One region of the Nakamurella multipartita DSM 44233 genome, then DNA from elsewhere that is predicted to be linked to it. Evidence: riboswitches for the same ligand, from Rfam matches in the RefSeq annotation. Region 1 holds a riboswitch; the other holds the start of a gene.
What was found. Region 1 has a riboswitch for S-adenosylmethionine ahead of NAMU_RS21470 (aminotransferase-like domain-containing protein). Riboswitches for the same ligand answer to the same signal wherever they lie in the genome.
Positions count from the first base shown of each region.

Region 2: it holds a riboswitch for S-adenosylmethionine, as region 1 does, so the genes downstream of both, NAMU_RS03895 (aminotransferase class V-fold PLP-dependent enzyme) here and NAMU_RS21470 (aminotransferase-like domain-containing protein) in region 1, are expected to answer to the same signal.

Region 1 is NC_013235.1:4,809,447-4,817,005, reverse strand. Features, by position in the region: gene NAMU_RS21490 (NADP-dependent oxidoreductase) at 1-135, shown strand, start outside; gene NAMU_RS21485 (LLM class flavin-dependent oxidoreductase) at 155-1,180, shown strand; gene NAMU_RS29510 (TraR/DksA family transcriptional regulator) at 1,204-1,557, opposite strand; gene NAMU_RS21475 (DUF1349 domain-containing protein) at 1,554-2,135, opposite strand; gene NAMU_RS21470 (aminotransferase-like domain-containing protein) at 2,245-3,390, opposite strand; SAM riboswitch class IV at 3,704-3,813, opposite strand; gene NAMU_RS21465 (hypothetical protein) at 3,979-5,733, opposite strand; gene NAMU_RS21460 (ArsR/SmtB family transcription factor) at 5,920-6,321, opposite strand; gene NAMU_RS21455 (MFS transporter) at 6,440-7,559, shown strand, end outside.
Region 2 is NC_013235.1:861,227-868,785, reverse strand. Features, by position in the region: gene NAMU_RS30810 (IS481 family transposase) at 1-857, opposite strand, end outside; gene NAMU_RS03915 (hypothetical protein) at 1,005-2,075, shown strand; gene NAMU_RS03910 (hypothetical protein) at 2,033-2,689, shown strand; gene NAMU_RS03905 (hemerythrin domain-containing protein) at 2,702-3,433, opposite strand; gene NAMU_RS03900 (pyridoxamine 5'-phosphate oxidase family protein) at 3,566-4,552, shown strand; SAM riboswitch class IV at 4,649-4,763, shown strand; gene NAMU_RS03895 (aminotransferase class V-fold PLP-dependent enzyme) at 4,808-6,262, shown strand; gene NAMU_RS03890 (energy-coupling factor ABC transporter ATP-binding protein) at 6,308-7,042, opposite strand; gene cbiQ (cobalt ECF transporter T component CbiQ) at 7,039-7,559, opposite strand, start outside.

The sequences.
Region 1 (7,559 bases):
ACCGCCGCGCTGCTGGAGAACGGCGCGCTGGTGATCAAGGTGCAGACGTTCCCGTTCAGCCGGGCCGCCGAAGCGCACCAGATCAGCCAGAGCGGGCACGTTCGCGGCAAACTGGTGCTGATTCCCGAGTCCTGACCGTCAAGAGGAGACAACCGTGCCGGTCCCCGGTCAACCCCTGCGCCGTCTGGGATTTCTGACCATCGGTCTGTTCGACCCGGCCGATCCGGCGGCCGGGCACCGGGCCACCCTGGAGGTCATCGAGCTCGGTGAGCAACTGGGGTTCGACAGCGCGTGGCTGCGCCATCGGCATCTGCAGTACGGCATCTCCTCGCCGATCGCGATGATGGCCGCAGCCGGTCAGCGCACCAGCCAGATCGAGCTGGGCACGGCGGTGACGCCACTGGGCTGGGAGAACCCGTTGCGGCTGGCCGAAGATCTGGCCACGGTGGATCTGCTCTCCGGTGGGCGCATCAACCCGGGCATCAGCGTCGGGCCCCCGATGCAGTACGAGCACCTGAAGGCGGCCCTGTACCCGGACACCGCCGAGGTCGAGGATTTCAGCTACACCCGGGTGGAGCGGCTGTTGGCGTTCGTCGAGGGCCGCACCGCGTCCACCTTTGCCGGCCGGCAGGGTTTCGAGGAGTTCTCCGACCGGGTGCAGCCGTACTCACCCGGACTGCGGGCCCGGATGTGGTACGGGGCGGGCAGTTTGCGCTCGGCCCGGTGGGCGGGTGAGCACGTGATGAACCTGCTGTCCAGCAGCGTGGTCTTCGCCGAACCCGGAGGTGCCACCGACTTTGCCGAGATCCAGCGCGAGCAGATCGTGGCCTTCCGGGCGGCCCACCCGGCCGGGCCGTCCGCGCGGGTGTCCCAGGGCCTGGTCGTCATCCCGACCGATTCGGCGACCGCCGAGCAGCGGGCCAAGTACGAGGCGTACGTGCAGGCGCGGACGCCGAGGACAGCCGGCCCGCAGGGCCCCCGCGGCATGCTGTTCGCCCGGGATCTGATCGGCAGCAGTGCCCAGATCGCCGAGCAGCTGTTCGCGCACGCCGGTTTCCGGGAGGTCGACGAGGTGGCCTTCGCCCTGCCGTTCTCGTTCGAACCGGCCGACTACGTGCAGATCCTCACCGATATCGCCACCAGGCTGGGGCCGGCCCTGGGCTGGCGCCCGGCCGCCTGAGCCGGAGCGAGGGAACCGGCCGGTCACCGCCGGCCGGCACAGGACACACAACGGGTCGCGGTGGGCAGCGCCGCCAGCCGCCCGGCGGCAATGGCGCAGCCGCAGCGTTCACAGATGCCGTAGCGCCCGGCGTCGAGGGCAGCCAGGGCCTCGTCGACATCGCGCACGCGCTGCTGGGCCGCCCGGTGCATGCCGTCGATCCGGAACCACTCACCGGACAGTGGCGAGCCTTCGGGGTCGTGCTCGTCGTCATCCGATCGGTCGGCGCGCAGCCGCCGGATCTCCAGCAGCGCCCGGTGGTGCGCCTCCAGCTCGGCCGTCAGCCGCACCCGCAACTGTTCGAGCACCTGCCGGCCGTCCGCATCGGCGGCGGTCACGGGTGCAGCCCGTCGTCCGGCTCGGTCACCCGCCAGCTGTGCAGCGGCACCTGCAGGCCGGCCCGCGTGGGTGCGCAGACGAACGGTCCGGCCGCGGCCGCCAGGTCCGGCGGGAACGGAATGAGCCGGACCAGCTGTGGCGGCCCGCCGCTCACCCCGGCCCGCAGGGTGATGGCATCGCCGTCACGGCTGGCGCGGACGGTGACGCGCCGGTCGGCCCAGTCCGGGACCGGGGCCAACGACCAATCCGAGACACCGTCGGTCACCACCGCCCCGAGCTGAACCGCGCCGTCGGCATACTCGAGCCCGGCCTTGATCCACCGCTGCTCCGAGACGGAGACGAAAAGGCCGGCCTGATCGAACTGTTCGCGGAAGACGGCGGTGAATTCCACCTCCATGGCCGAACCGTTGGCGAACGGCACGACCAGGGCGTGTTCGCTGTCGTGGACGAACCCGTAGGACGCCACCCGCCAGGCGTCACTGCCCTCGACGGCCGTGACCAGCAGGTCGCCGTCGCGCTCGACCACGGCGGCCGGCGCGTGCGTCCACCGACCCGCGGACCAGGGCACCTGGGCCATCCGGACCACCTCCACCGCTGCCGGGCCATCGGTCGGCCACGACCGTCAGGGGACTGTACCCACGACGACCCACTGGCCACTGGCCCACTGGCTACTGACCCCCTCCACGCTAGAAGGCCGCGGCCAGTCTGCGCACGGCTTCGCGCAACTCCTCGGGGGTGCGATCGCCATAGGCCAACCGCAGGTGCCGGGAGGCCTCCCACCGATCCGGTCCGGAGGCGAAGAACTCACCTTGCTGGTAGAGCACGCCGTGGGCGGCCGCCCGGTCGGCCAGGGCGGCGGCATCGACGCGGTCATCGGTCAGCCGCGGCCACAGGAACAACCCGCCCTCCGGGCGGACGGTCCGGAACGCCCCCGGCAGCTCCGCCTCGAGCGCGTCGACGAGCGCGAAAGCCCGTTCCGCGTAGAGCGCGCGGGCCGGTGCCAGCACCCGGTCGAACCAGCCGTCGTCGGTCAGCACCAGGTGCTCGATGAGCGTCTGGGTGACCGTGGAGGAGTGGCCGTCGAGCCGGTTGCGCAACCGGATGACGGGGGGCACCAGCTGCTCGGGCAGGACCAGCCAGCCGACCCGCCACCCCGGACCGAGGGTCTTGGTGAACGTGTTCACCACGATCGCCCGGTCGGACTCGTGGAACGGCCGCAGACCCTGGTCGTCGCCGGCGAAACGGAGCTCCCGGTAGGGGTTGTCGATCAGCAGGTAGAACCCGTACTGCTCGGCCAGGGCGACCAGCGCGCGCCGGCCGTCGGTGGTCAGCGTGCCCTGGGACGGGTTGTGGAAGTCGGGGACGGTGTAGACGGCGCCGATCCGCTCTCCGGCGGCCAGCCGCGCGGCCAGGGCCTCGACGTCCAGCCCGTCACCGTCCACCGGGATGGGCAGCACCGCATCGGTGGCCAGTTCCAGCACCCGCAGGAACAGCGGGAAGATCGGGTCGTCGACGGCGACCGTGGCGCCGCGCTCGACCACGGTCAGCACGGCCAGCGACAGCCCGTGCAGGCCCCCGTTAGTGATGACGACCCGCGCCGGATCGACGCCCTCACGCCGGGCGATCCACTCCCGCAGGCCGGTGAAGCCGGTCGCCGACGAGTACTGCAGCGCCGCAGTCGCGGCCGCCGGATCGGTCCAGAGTTCTGTTGAGACACGGGCGATGTCGGGCACCGGCAGCGCCTCCGGTGCGGGAATGCCGCCCAGCAGCCGGATCGCGTCGGGCCGGGGAACGATCAGCGTCTGGTCGCCGAACCCCCGAGGTTCGCTCAACCGGCGGGAGAGTCGGCTGATCGGGGGAAGTGTCGAAGTCTCGGCGGGGGATGTGGCGGTGGCCGTGCGGGTCTGGGTAATGGTTGTCATGGGGCACCTTCAGGTCGACAGGGGTGCGACAGGAGCCGACCGGCGCCGGGTCGGGACATCCGGTGGGTCGATGCGTCGCTGCGGAGGATGGGGGCTGAACGTCAGAGACGACAGCCGGAACTGGCGACCAGGGCCAGATCAACGTGCCGGCGCTTGGTCGCCCGGAAGGTCGGGCCCACCTGCGCTGCGTTCACGATGCTCTCCGTCGGTGTCGACCCGAGGGTCGTCGTGCTGATCCGGAGGACCGGATCGAGTGATCACCTGGGGCACCCGGTCTTGCGACGTGAGGGTTGCCGAGCAGCAAGTCAGGGCTTGACGCTGCGTCTGGTCACCGATGGGGACTGTAGCCAGCCTCTCGCCGAGGTGTCAACGCGGCGGCTCTCCACGGCCAGCTGATCATCGTCCCGGCATGGTGGCACCGATCAGCCTGCGCCGCAGCACTCCTCGCGACGCTCAGGGCGGTTGTGCGATCGGCCACGGCGGTCGGTGCCGCAGTGATCACGATGGGCTGCAGCACCCGTGGTCGGACCGCTCCGAGCCGCTGTCGCGTCCGGGGGACTCGAGATCCGCGGGCTCCTGGCGGAGCGGCTCCACCGTGGACAGCCGGCAGAAGCAGGAAGCCTGGATCGGCACGTCGGCCACCGCGGCGGCCAGGCGCAGCTGGTGGGCGACGAGCCGGGCCTCGGCGTCCCGGCCGAGCCGGGTCAGACATTCGTGCAGGCCGTGCAAACTCCAGACGTTGCCGGGGTGCTGCAGGGCGCGCGGCAGGGTGTCGTCGATGCCGAGGTCGGCGGTGTAGACATCCAGGGCCCGGGCCACGTGGCCCTGCTCGAGCAGCAGCGCGCCGTAGGCGTGCCGGGTCGGCTGCATCCATCCCCAGGGCTCATCGAAGGGCAGGGCATCCTCCAGGTCGATCGCCCGGCGCAGGTCGGCGAACGCTTGATCGAGATGACCCGCCCGGTAGTTGATCTCGCCGTCCAGCAGGGAGGAGGCTACGCCCAGGATGTCGCGGCAGGTGTTGTTGAACAGCATGCGCTCGGGCGGCACCCGGGCGACCGCCGCCTGCATGCGGACTCTCTCGACTCCGGCCCGCTCGACGTGCCCGGTGGCGGCGAGGGCGACGCCCCGGGCGTAGTGCGTCATCGCGGTCGTCACGCAATACAGATCCCGGTCGTCCGGCAGTGGGAGGGCCAGGATGTCCGGCCACCGACCGAACCGGATCAGCACGTGCACCCGCATGGCCAGGAATCCCTCGAGCCAGTCGGCCATGGGTGGGGACGGAACCCGCAGCAGCTCCGTTGGAATGCACTGCTCCAATTGTTCGGCGGTCTCCAGGGCGACCCGGGACCGGCCCGACAGCATGGCGGCGTAGATGCGGAAGTGATGGTTGTGGGCGCGATACAGCGTGTAGAAGTTCATCGGGCCCGATCTGGCCAGGAACTTCGCGTCGGCCGCGATGCCGCGGCTGTTCGCGGTGATCGCGCCCCGGTAGTCCCCGCACAGCACCTGCAGATGGGACGGCATGTGCTGCAGGTGCCCGGCGTCGGGCACCAGGTCGGGGAGCAGGTCGGCCAGCGCCAGCCCGCGCTCGGGCGTCGCTGACATCTCCACCAGGTGAATGTGCAGGTGCAGCAGGCCCGGATGCTGCCACCCGTCGGGCCGGGCCAGGGCCCGGTCGAGCACGAGCTGGGCCTCGTCGGCGCGGGATCCCGGAGCCGGCTCACCGGTGCGCAGGTCCCACAGCTGCCACGGGGTCAGGTTCATCAGCGCATCGGCGTAGAGAGCGGCGACGTCCGGATCGTCGGCGAAGTCCCGATAGACCAGAGACATCGCCTGGGCGTAGTCGGCGTTCCACACCGCGGTGGGGGCCGCCGGGTCGGGGCCGAGGTGGGCATCGGGATACCGGTGAGCCAGGGCGCCGATCAGGGCGCGCTCCACCGGGAGGGCCCGCCCGGCCAGCTCCTGGGCCCGCTGCACCGCTCGGTGGGTGCGCACGAGGGTGCGGTCCAGGTCGTCCTCGTCGAAAAACTCCCACGGCTTGTTGTAATTCGGCCCGAGGGCGTAGGCGATGCCCCACTGCGCCATGGCGCAGGCCGGGTGGGCGGCCGCGGCGCGTTCAAAGCAGACCACCGCTTCCTCGTGGTTGAAGGCATAGGACCAGATCAATCCGCGGTCGAACCAGGCCGCCGCCTCCGCGCTGTCCGTGCCGATCTCCCGGTGGTAGCGGCCCAAGTCGTACTCGTATCCGGTCACCCGGGCATCGTAGGAGCCGCTGATGACCGCAGCGCCGTCGAGATTCCGGGACGCAGGCGACGAGTCAAGAGCTGGTGACCGGGCCGGCGCTGGGCCCCGCCGTCGAGGGAAGGGAGCGTCTGGTCGCCCCGGCGACGCAATTTCTCGCCGTGAGCTTAGGGTCCGGAGGGTAGGTAGGTCGGCCTGTCAGCTGGTCGCTCGCACCGTACTCGCCGAGCGCGACGGCGCAGGCGTCAAGTCGGGAAGATCCGGCGCGGTCGCGCCGCCCCGGCCGGTGGCCAGCACCGCGGCCAGCAGCCCGGGGAAGCGATGGTCGACGTCGTCCCGGCGCAGTTCGATGGTCCGCCGCCGGCCGTCCGGAATGCTCCAGATCAGCCCGGCCTCGCGCAGGGTGCGCAGGTGGTGCGAGAACGTCGACTTGGGGACGTCGCCTCCGGCCGCCTGGCACTGGGCGACCGACAGCGGTCCCTGGGCGTCGAGTTCCCGGACCAGGTGCAGCCGGGTCGGGTCGCTCAGAGCGAACAGCACCTGCGGCAGGTCGACGTCGACCAGATCCGGGTGGGGCAGGGCCCGCGCGGCGGTGGACATAACAGTTCGACTTTCTTGGAACAATCATCGGGATGGCGCGGTTGCAACCGTTCGATACAACTCGAACAGTAAGCGGATCGGAGCCACAATGACAGGATTGCCGGCCACATCACAGCGAGTGGGGGAGCGCACCGGCCTTTCCGGCGCGGTCCCCACCCTGTCGCGGACTGCGGGCTTCTGGGTGGTGGCCGCGACCGTCACCACTCTGCTGGCCGCCTCCAGCGCGCCGAGCCCGCTCTATCCGGTCTACCAAGCCGCGTTCGGATTCTCCTCGGCCACCCTGACCGCGATCTTCGCCGTCTACGTTCTCGCCCTGCTGCTGAGCCTGCTCACCGTCGGCCGGCTGTCGGACTACGTCGGTCGGCGTCCGGTCCTGGCCGTCGCCCTGATCGTGCAGGCCGCGGCGATGGCCGTCTTCCTCGGCGCCGACGGCGTGAGCGCGCTGGTCGTCGCCCGGATCGTCCAGGGACTGGCCACCGGTGCGGCGGTCGGCGTGCTCGGGGCCTACCTGCTCGACCTGCAGCCCGCCGACGGCTCCCGGCTGGGCTCGCTGGTCAACAGCGTCGCCGCCACCGGCGGTCTCGGCGTCGGCGCGCTGCTGGCCGGTCTGCTGCTGCAGTACGGCCCGCAGCCGACCAGATTGATCTTCGAGATCTTCGTGATCGCCTTCCTGTTGCTGGCCGCCGGCACCGCGTTGCTGCCGGAGACGGTCGGTCGCCGGCCGGGTGCGTGGGCCGCGCTGCGGCCCCGGGTGTCGGTTCCCGTCGCCGCCCGCCGTGCGTTCCTGCGCAGCACCCCCACCCTCGTCTCGACCTGGATGCTGGGTGGGCTGATGCTCTCGGTGGGCGGGTCGCTGCTGGCCACCGTCTTCGATCAGGGCAACCATGCGGTCGTCGGGCTGGTCCTGGGCTCGTTCGCCGGAGCGGCGGCGCTGGCCTCCACCCTGCTCCGAAACCGGACCCCGCAGTTCATGACCAGCCTGGGCACTGGGCTGCTGGTGGCCGGCGCCGGCGCCGTCGCGCTGTCCGTGGTGACGGTGTCCTGGCCGGTGTTCGTGGTCGGGACGGTGGTGGCCGGCGCCGGGTTCGGCCCGGCGTTCCTCGGCGCGTTCCGGTCGGTGAGCCAGCTGGCCAGCGATCACGAGCGTGCGGGACTCATCTCGGCCATCTTCATCGTCAGTTACCTGGCCTTCAGCATCCCGGCGGTGCTCGCCGGGATCCTGATCGCCGTCGTCGGGC
Region 2 (7,559 bases), 2.1 Mb from region 1:
CAGGACCAGGCCTGGCGGTAGGCCCATTCCCGGGCCAGGGTCCGGTGGTACCGCTCGACCTTTCCGTTGGTCTGCGGTCGGTACGGTCGGGTGTACTTGTGGACCGTGGCCCCCAGCGCGGTGTTGAAGTCCTTGCCGCGGTAGCAGGAACCGTTGTCGGTCAGCACCCGGTGGATCCTCTCGATGCCGTGCGCGGCGAAGAACTCGACCGCGCGGGCCCAGAAACCGGCCGCGGTCACGGACTTCTCGTCGGCCAGTTCTTCGGTGTAGGCCAGCCGGGACCGGTCATCGATCGCGGTGTGCAGGAACGCGTACCCGGGTCGCTGACCCCGCTGGGAGGCTCGGTGGGCGTCGTTGCCCCGGCCGTGGATCCGCCAGCCGCCGCCGTCGGGGATGCGGCCGATCTTCTTCACATCGACGTGGATCAGGTCACCGGGCGCGGCCCACTCGTACCGGCGGACCGGTTCCCGCAGCTGATGGCCGGTGACGTCCAGGTCCCGCAGGCGAGAGATGCCCCGGCGCACCAGGACCCGGTGGATCGTCGACGGCGCCAGCGTGATCCCGAACTCGCGCAGCTCCGCGGCCAGCATCACCGGACCGAGCTTGAGGTGCCGCCGCAGATACTCCACGACGTCCTCGACCTGGGCGTCGACCTGGCCGGGTGAGGACACCGGGCGCGACGAGCGGTCCTGCAGGCCGGCCGGACCGTCGGCCTTCCAGCGGGCGTGCCACTTGGCCAGGGTTTGCCGGGCCACGCCGGCCTCGGCGGCGACGTGACAGATCGGCCGACCGGCATCGACGCGCTGGCACAGGCGTCGGCGTCCCTCGGGGGTCAGCGGGGCGTTACGGTGGGCCACGAGGGTCCTCCTGGTTCGGCGTGTTTGCTTGGTCGCTTCACACCTCACCAAGGGGACCCTCCCTCATGCCCGCAACCAGCCGACCCGGCGTGTCACCAATGTCCCTGGATACAACAGCTACCGGCGCCGACCCAGGAGATCCTGCGCGTGGCCGCCGTTGCCGGTCGCGCGATCGACCCGGACCTGCTGGCCGGCGCCGCGAACCTGGATCCGGATGGGGTGCTCGACGCGCTCGAACCGGCGGTGGAGGCCGGCCTGCTGGTCGTCACCGGCACCGGCGAGCTGCAATTCGGCCACGCGCTGGTGCGAGATGCCATCGAGGCCAACGACTCCGCGCTGCGCCGGCCGCGGCGGCACGCCGCCGTGGCCGGCGCCCTGCTCGATCGTGACCGCTCCGGTCACCGTCGGGCCGAGATCGCCCGGCACTGGCTGCGAGCCGGGCCGGCGCACGCCGCCCGGGCCTGGCCGGCCGCGGTCGCCGCGGCCACCGAGGCGACCGGGCTGGCCGCCCATGAGGAGGCCGCCGCCCTGCTGGCCGCCGCCCTGCACGCGCAGAGCGCCGACCGCACCACCGGCCCGGGTGACCGCTACGACCTGCTGCTGGCCCGGGCGGCGGCCTGCCGGGCCGCCGCGGACAACGAAGGGCAGCGGGCCGCCACCACCGAGGCCATCGAGATCGCCCGCCGGCTCGGTGATGTCGAGCGGATCGCGCTGGCCGGGATCGCGGCCGCCGAGGGCGGGCTGTGGTCCAACGTGCCCGAGGGGGCGCAGCACCCGGTCACCGTCGATGCCCTGCGCACCGCCGCCCGCGATCTGCCGGAGGGGGACTCACCCCTGCGCTGCCGGGTGTTCTTGGCCCTGTCCCGGGAACTGTTCTGGACGGCGCCGGGCGGTGACGGGCACCCCGCGGAGCGGGTGGCCCACGCCGAACGTGGTTTCGCCATGGCCCGCCGGCTCGGCGAACCACGGTTGCAGTCGTTCGCCTGCCGCACGCTGAGCCTGGCCGTCATGGGACCGTCCACCCTGGATCGGCGGACCGCCCTGACCGAGGAGTCCATCGAGTGTGCCCGCGCCGCCGGTGATCCCGACGGTGCGGGGGTCGGTCTGTTCTGGCGAGCCGTCCACGCCGGTGAGGCCGGACGGATCGCCGAGCGCCGGATCCCGCCGCCGAGGCGATGGAGCACGCCGACCGGCACGGCCTGCGCATGCTGCAGGTGATGCTGGGGGCCTACCAGTCCGCGTGGCTGGCACTGGAGGGCCGGTTCGAGCAGGCCGATGCCCTGCTGGCCGACAACCTGCGGCAGGCCGCACTGGCCACCTTCCCGTTCCGCACCGAGGCCGTGACGGCCGCGCGGGCCACCATTGCCTTGTGGCGTGGTGAGCCCGAGGTCACTCTGGAGCTGTTCCGCGGGCTGACCGAGGCGACCGCGACCGACACCGACACCGGGGTGTTGATCGGCCTGATCCGCAGCGGCCGGCTGGCGCCGGCCGCGGCCATGCTGGACCGGCGCCCGGTGTCGCTGGATGCCGACAGCTTCGCCGCGCCTTTTGATTTCGCGATCCTGGCCGAGGCCGCCCTGGTGGTGGGGCGGCCCGAGCTGGCCGGCCGGCTGTATCCGCTGATGCTGCCCTGGGCCGGCCGGACCGCCGCGGCCGGGACGGGCCCGCCGTTGGGACCGATCGATGCCTTCCTGGCGGCGGCGGCCGCCGCGGTCGGCGAGATCGATGTGGCCCGCCGGCACGCCGACGACGCCGCGCGGTTGTGCGCCAGCTGGCCGGCCCCGGTGGTGGCCGACTGGCTCGCCGATCTGCGCGCCCGGTACGGCTTCTGACCGGCAGCTCGGTCACCGAGCCGATCCGGAGCCGAAGATGCGCCGTTCGCGGCGCGCGTGGGCGGGCCGCAGCGCCACCCGCCAGGCCAGCGCGAGCAGGCCGGGAAACGTGCGCAGGACGGAACGCCGGACGTCCGGCGGCAACCCGTCGAGGACCCAGGACACGGCGAAGAGCTTGTCCCGCGCCGAATAGTGCGCGGCGAAGCCGGCGTCCATCCCGTGCCATTCCGCCGGCGTCACGTGCGCCTGGAGCAGCGTCATGGCCGCCGACTCCTCATGGCCCAGATGATGTCCGAGGCGCTCGGCGGTGGCGGCCACCCGCACCGCCAACGCTGCCCGGGTGTCCTCACCCGCCCCGGCGGCCAGCCGATCGAGCCCGGTGGCGCAGCCGGCCAGCAGCGGATCGATCTCCGCATGCTCGGCCTCCATGGCCAGCAGCACGGCCCGACCATCCGGGTCGCCGGCGGCGTCGACACGGGACAGGAGCAGCGGCCACAGGAGCTCATCCTCACCGGCGTGATGGTGGTGCAGGATGCGGGCGAACCGGCGCCAACGGCCCTGCAGCGCGCGCCAGGTGTCGCGCTCGTCCACCGCCGTCGTCGCCACCGCGGCCCCGAACCGGCGCAGGTCGCGGCGAAACGCATGGTGCATCAGGTACATCGGGGTCAGGTCGCACGGACCGGCGGGCGCGGCGGCCTGACCCGGGAGCCGGATCTGGGGAACGGGCGGGCAGGACGTGGGCATCGGGCGCTCCTGGGGTCGGTGGTGGTCGGCCCACCGTGCGCCCGGAGCCTTGGCCGGCACTTGAGGTGGACTTGACCCGGGGTTCGGCCGGCTTTCAGTGGTCCTTCAGCGCCTCCGTCCACACTCGGCGCCATGACCGACCTGACCGTCACCCCCGCCGTCCCGACCACCCGTCCGGCCGATCGCCGGATCGACATCCGGACCGCCATCGACCAGTACCGCACCTGCGAGCTGGCCACTCTGTCCCGCAACGGCGTCCCGATCGCCTGGCCGGCCGTCTTCGACTGGGACCCGGCCACCGACCGGATCGTGCTGACCACCTCGATCTCGTTCCCGCAGAAGGCGTTCAACATCCGTCGCGACCCCCGGGTGGCCCTGCTGTTCTCCGATCCGACCGGGACCGGGCGCACCGATCTGCCGCAGATCCTGGTCCGCGGGACGGCCGGGTGCCCGGAACAGATCCATCCCGGCACCACCGGACTCGAGCGCTACTGGCAGCGCCTGGCCCAGCGGCAACCCGCGTCCCGCACCTACGGCGCCAACCGGTTCAGCCGCCGGCTCTTCGACTGGTACTACCTGCGGCTGGTGATCACGGTGACCCCGGTGGAGGTCAGCACGGCGCCCGCGGCGGACCGGCGGCCGATGGGCGGCGCGGCCGTCGCCACGCCGGCCGACGGGGGCGCCTGGGCCCGGCTCGCGCAGGAACTGCCCGGATTCTCCGGCGCCGTGCTGGGCACCGCCGCCGACGGCGAGTTGCCGGTGTTGCGGCGGGTTCGGCTCACCCCCGCACCCGGGTCGGGCGCCTTTCTGGTCGACGACCCGGGCCCCGCGCTCACCGCCGGGCCGGCGTCGGTGCTGCTGCACCGGCACGACGACCTGCTGTGGAACCAGCGCCAGATCGGGGCGGTGGGTCAGCTGGTCCGATCCGGGGCCGGCACCTGGATGTTCCGGCCCGACCGGATGCTGCCGACGATGTTCCCGGCCAACGCGGTGGAGATGGCGCGAGTGGTGATTCGGGCCCGCCGGACCGCGAACCGCTACCTGCAGCGGCGCGGGCTGGACCGGCCGGCGATCGACTGGGCGGCCCACCGGGCGTGCGAGCAGCCCGGCGCCCAGTAGGCCTCGGTCGGCGCGGGGGGCCGTCCCGGACCGGTGCCGCCGGTGTGATCCAGGTCGTAGCGCGGCGCCCAGGCGTCTGCTAACGTCCACGTCCAAGGTCATGAGTGCCAGCAGATAGCCCCGGCTTGCTGGCCGGCAACCCTCCAACCGCGGTGGGGTGCCCCGGGTGAGGACCTGGCCGTGCGCGAGGTGCGCTCGGCAAGCGCGGGCCTCCGGTCTTCCTGGTGGTCCCACGGACCGTAGGGGTGGACCATCGTGACCATCGCACTCGAACGACCTGATCTGGCGGCCGCGCTGGCCGGCGACAACCCTTGGACCACGGAGCTTCCCGCGGCGGTCCGGCCGGCCCGTCGCGGCCCGGTGACCCACCCGCACGCCCCGGGCCTGGACCTGGTCGGCGCGCACGCCCGGGTGCCGCTGGCCACCGGCGGCACCGCCGAGTACGCCAATCTCGACCACGGCGCCTCCGCGCCGGCGCTGCGGGTGGTTCGCGACACCGTGGACGAGCTGCTGGAGCGGTACGCCAGCGTGCACCGCGGGGCCGGCTGGCACTCCAAGGTCTGCACCAGCCTGTACGAGGGCTCCCGGGAGCCGATCCGCAGCTTCGTCGGCGGGCGGGCCGACGACGCGGTGATCTTCACCCGGCACACCACCGATTCGTTCAACCTGCTCGCGCACTGCCTGCCGGCCCGGACCACCGTCGTGGTCTTCGAGACCGAGCACCACGCCGCGCTGCTGCCCTGGTCGGCCGAGCGGGCCCCGGGTCGCGACCGCCGGGTGGTCCGGCTGCCCGCCCCCGATTCCCCCGCGCACGCCGTCGCCCTGGTCGACCAGGCCCTGCGCCGGCGCGCCCCCGGGCCGGCCCTGCTGGTGATCACCGGCGCGTCCAACGTGACCGGCGAGGTGTGGCCGGTCGCCGAGCTGGCCCGGGTCGCCCGCTCCCGAGGAGCCCGCACCGCCCTGGACGCCGCGCAGCTCGCCCCGCACCGCCCGTTCTCGATCACCGACCTCGGCGTCGACTACGTCGCGCTGTCCGGGCACAAGCTCTACGCCCCGTACGGAACGGGCGCGCTGATCGGCCGGGCCGACTGGCTGGCCGCGGCCCCGCCGTACCTGATCGGCGGCGGCGCCACCGCATCGGTCCGGGACGACGCCACCGACTACAAGCCGCTGCCCGACCGGCACGAGGCCGGGTCACCCAACGTGCCCGGCACCGTGGCCCTGGCCACCGCCTGCCACGTGCTGGCCACCGCCGATCGAGAAGCCTTGGCCCAGGCCGAGACCGCACTGACCGAGACGCTGCGCCGCGGCCTGGCCGGCATTCCCGGGGTGACCGTGCACTCGCTGTTCGGCGACCGGGCCGACAGCATCGGCGTGGCCACCTTCACCATCGCCGGGCAGAAGCCCGCGGTGGTCGCCGCCGCCCTGTCCGCCGAGCACGGCATCGGCGTGCGCGACGGCGCGTTCTGCGCCCACCCGCTGGTGCGCAAGCTGCTCGGCGCGGCCGGCTGCGCCGACGCCGAGAACGGCCAGGCTCTGCGCGCTTCGGTCGGGCTGGGCACCACCACCGAGCACGTGCAGCGGCTGGTGCAGGCGGTCGAGTCGATCGCTGAGCGCGGCCCGCGGTTGCGCTACGTGGTGCGCGACGGCCGGCCGGTGCCGGCGGTGGACGGCCGCGAGCTGCCGATCATCGCCCCCTGGCAGCGGTAGGACGCTCGGGCTGTTCCGGCCGCCGCCGGGCTGATCGGCGGCCGGTCAGCCCGGTAGGGCGCAGCCGACCGGCAGTTCCAGCCGGTGGGCCGCCAGCAACGCCTCGTCGGCCAGGATGTCGCGGGTCGGGCCGTCGGCGACGATCCGCCCGCCGTTCAGGATCACCGACCGCGGGCACAGCTGCAGCGCGTACAGCAGGTCGTGGGTGACGATCACCGTGGACAGCCCGAGGGTGAGCACGATGTCGGCGAACTCGCGACGGGCCAACGGGTCCAGGTTCGACGATGGCTCGTCCAGGACCAGCACGGTCGGGTCCATGGCCAGCACGGTGGCGGCGGCGACCCGGCGACGCTGGCCGAAACTGAGGTGGTGCGGTGCCCGGTCGGCGAACGGCGTCATGCCCACGGCCTGTAGCGCGGCCTGCACCCGACGGTCCAGCTCGGCTCCCCGGTAGCCCAGATTGCGGGGACCGAACGCGACGTCGTCGCGGACGGTGGGCGAGAAGAGCTGATCGTCGGGATCCTGGAACACGATGCCGACCCGCCGCCGGATCTCCCGCAGGGAGTTCTTGGCCGCACTCACCCCGTCCACCCGGACCGTGCCGGCGCCGGCCAGCAGCGTGCCGTTCAGGTGCAGCACCAGGGTGGTCTTGCCGGCGCCGTTAGGACCCAGGATGGCGACCCGCTCCCCCGGCGTGACCGTGAGGTTCACCCCGAACAGCACCTGCCGGCCGTCGGGATAGGCGAAGGCCAGATCCCGCACCTCGAGCCTCCCGGTCATGCCGCCGCCCGGACCGCGACGGCACAGATCAGGCCCGCGGCCACCGGCGCGGTCAGCGCGGCGACCCAGGCCCGGCGGGCCGGCGCCGCGTCCGCACCCGCCGTCGCCGGCCGGTCGGGTCCGAGGCCGTACCCGCGGGCCAGCATGGCGATGTAGACGCGCTCACCGCGCTCGTAGGCCCGGACGAACAGGGTGCCCGCGGTCCGGGCGATGCCCATGACCTGCCACAACCACCGCGGATCGTCCCCGCGGGACTGCCGCGCGATCCGCATCCGGCGCAGGTCGTCGGCCAGCACCTCGCCGTAGCGAACCATGAACCCGGCGATCCCGACGACCGGTCTGGGCACCCGCAGGCGTTCCAGCGCGTGCAGCAGCTCCGGCACGGTGGTGGTCGCGGTCAGCAACGAGGTGGCGGCCACCCCGAGGGTGCCCTTGACCACGATGTTCCAGGCCCCCCACAGTCCCGGTTCGGACAGGCTCAGGAATCCGACCTGGACGAACGGACCCCCGCCGACCA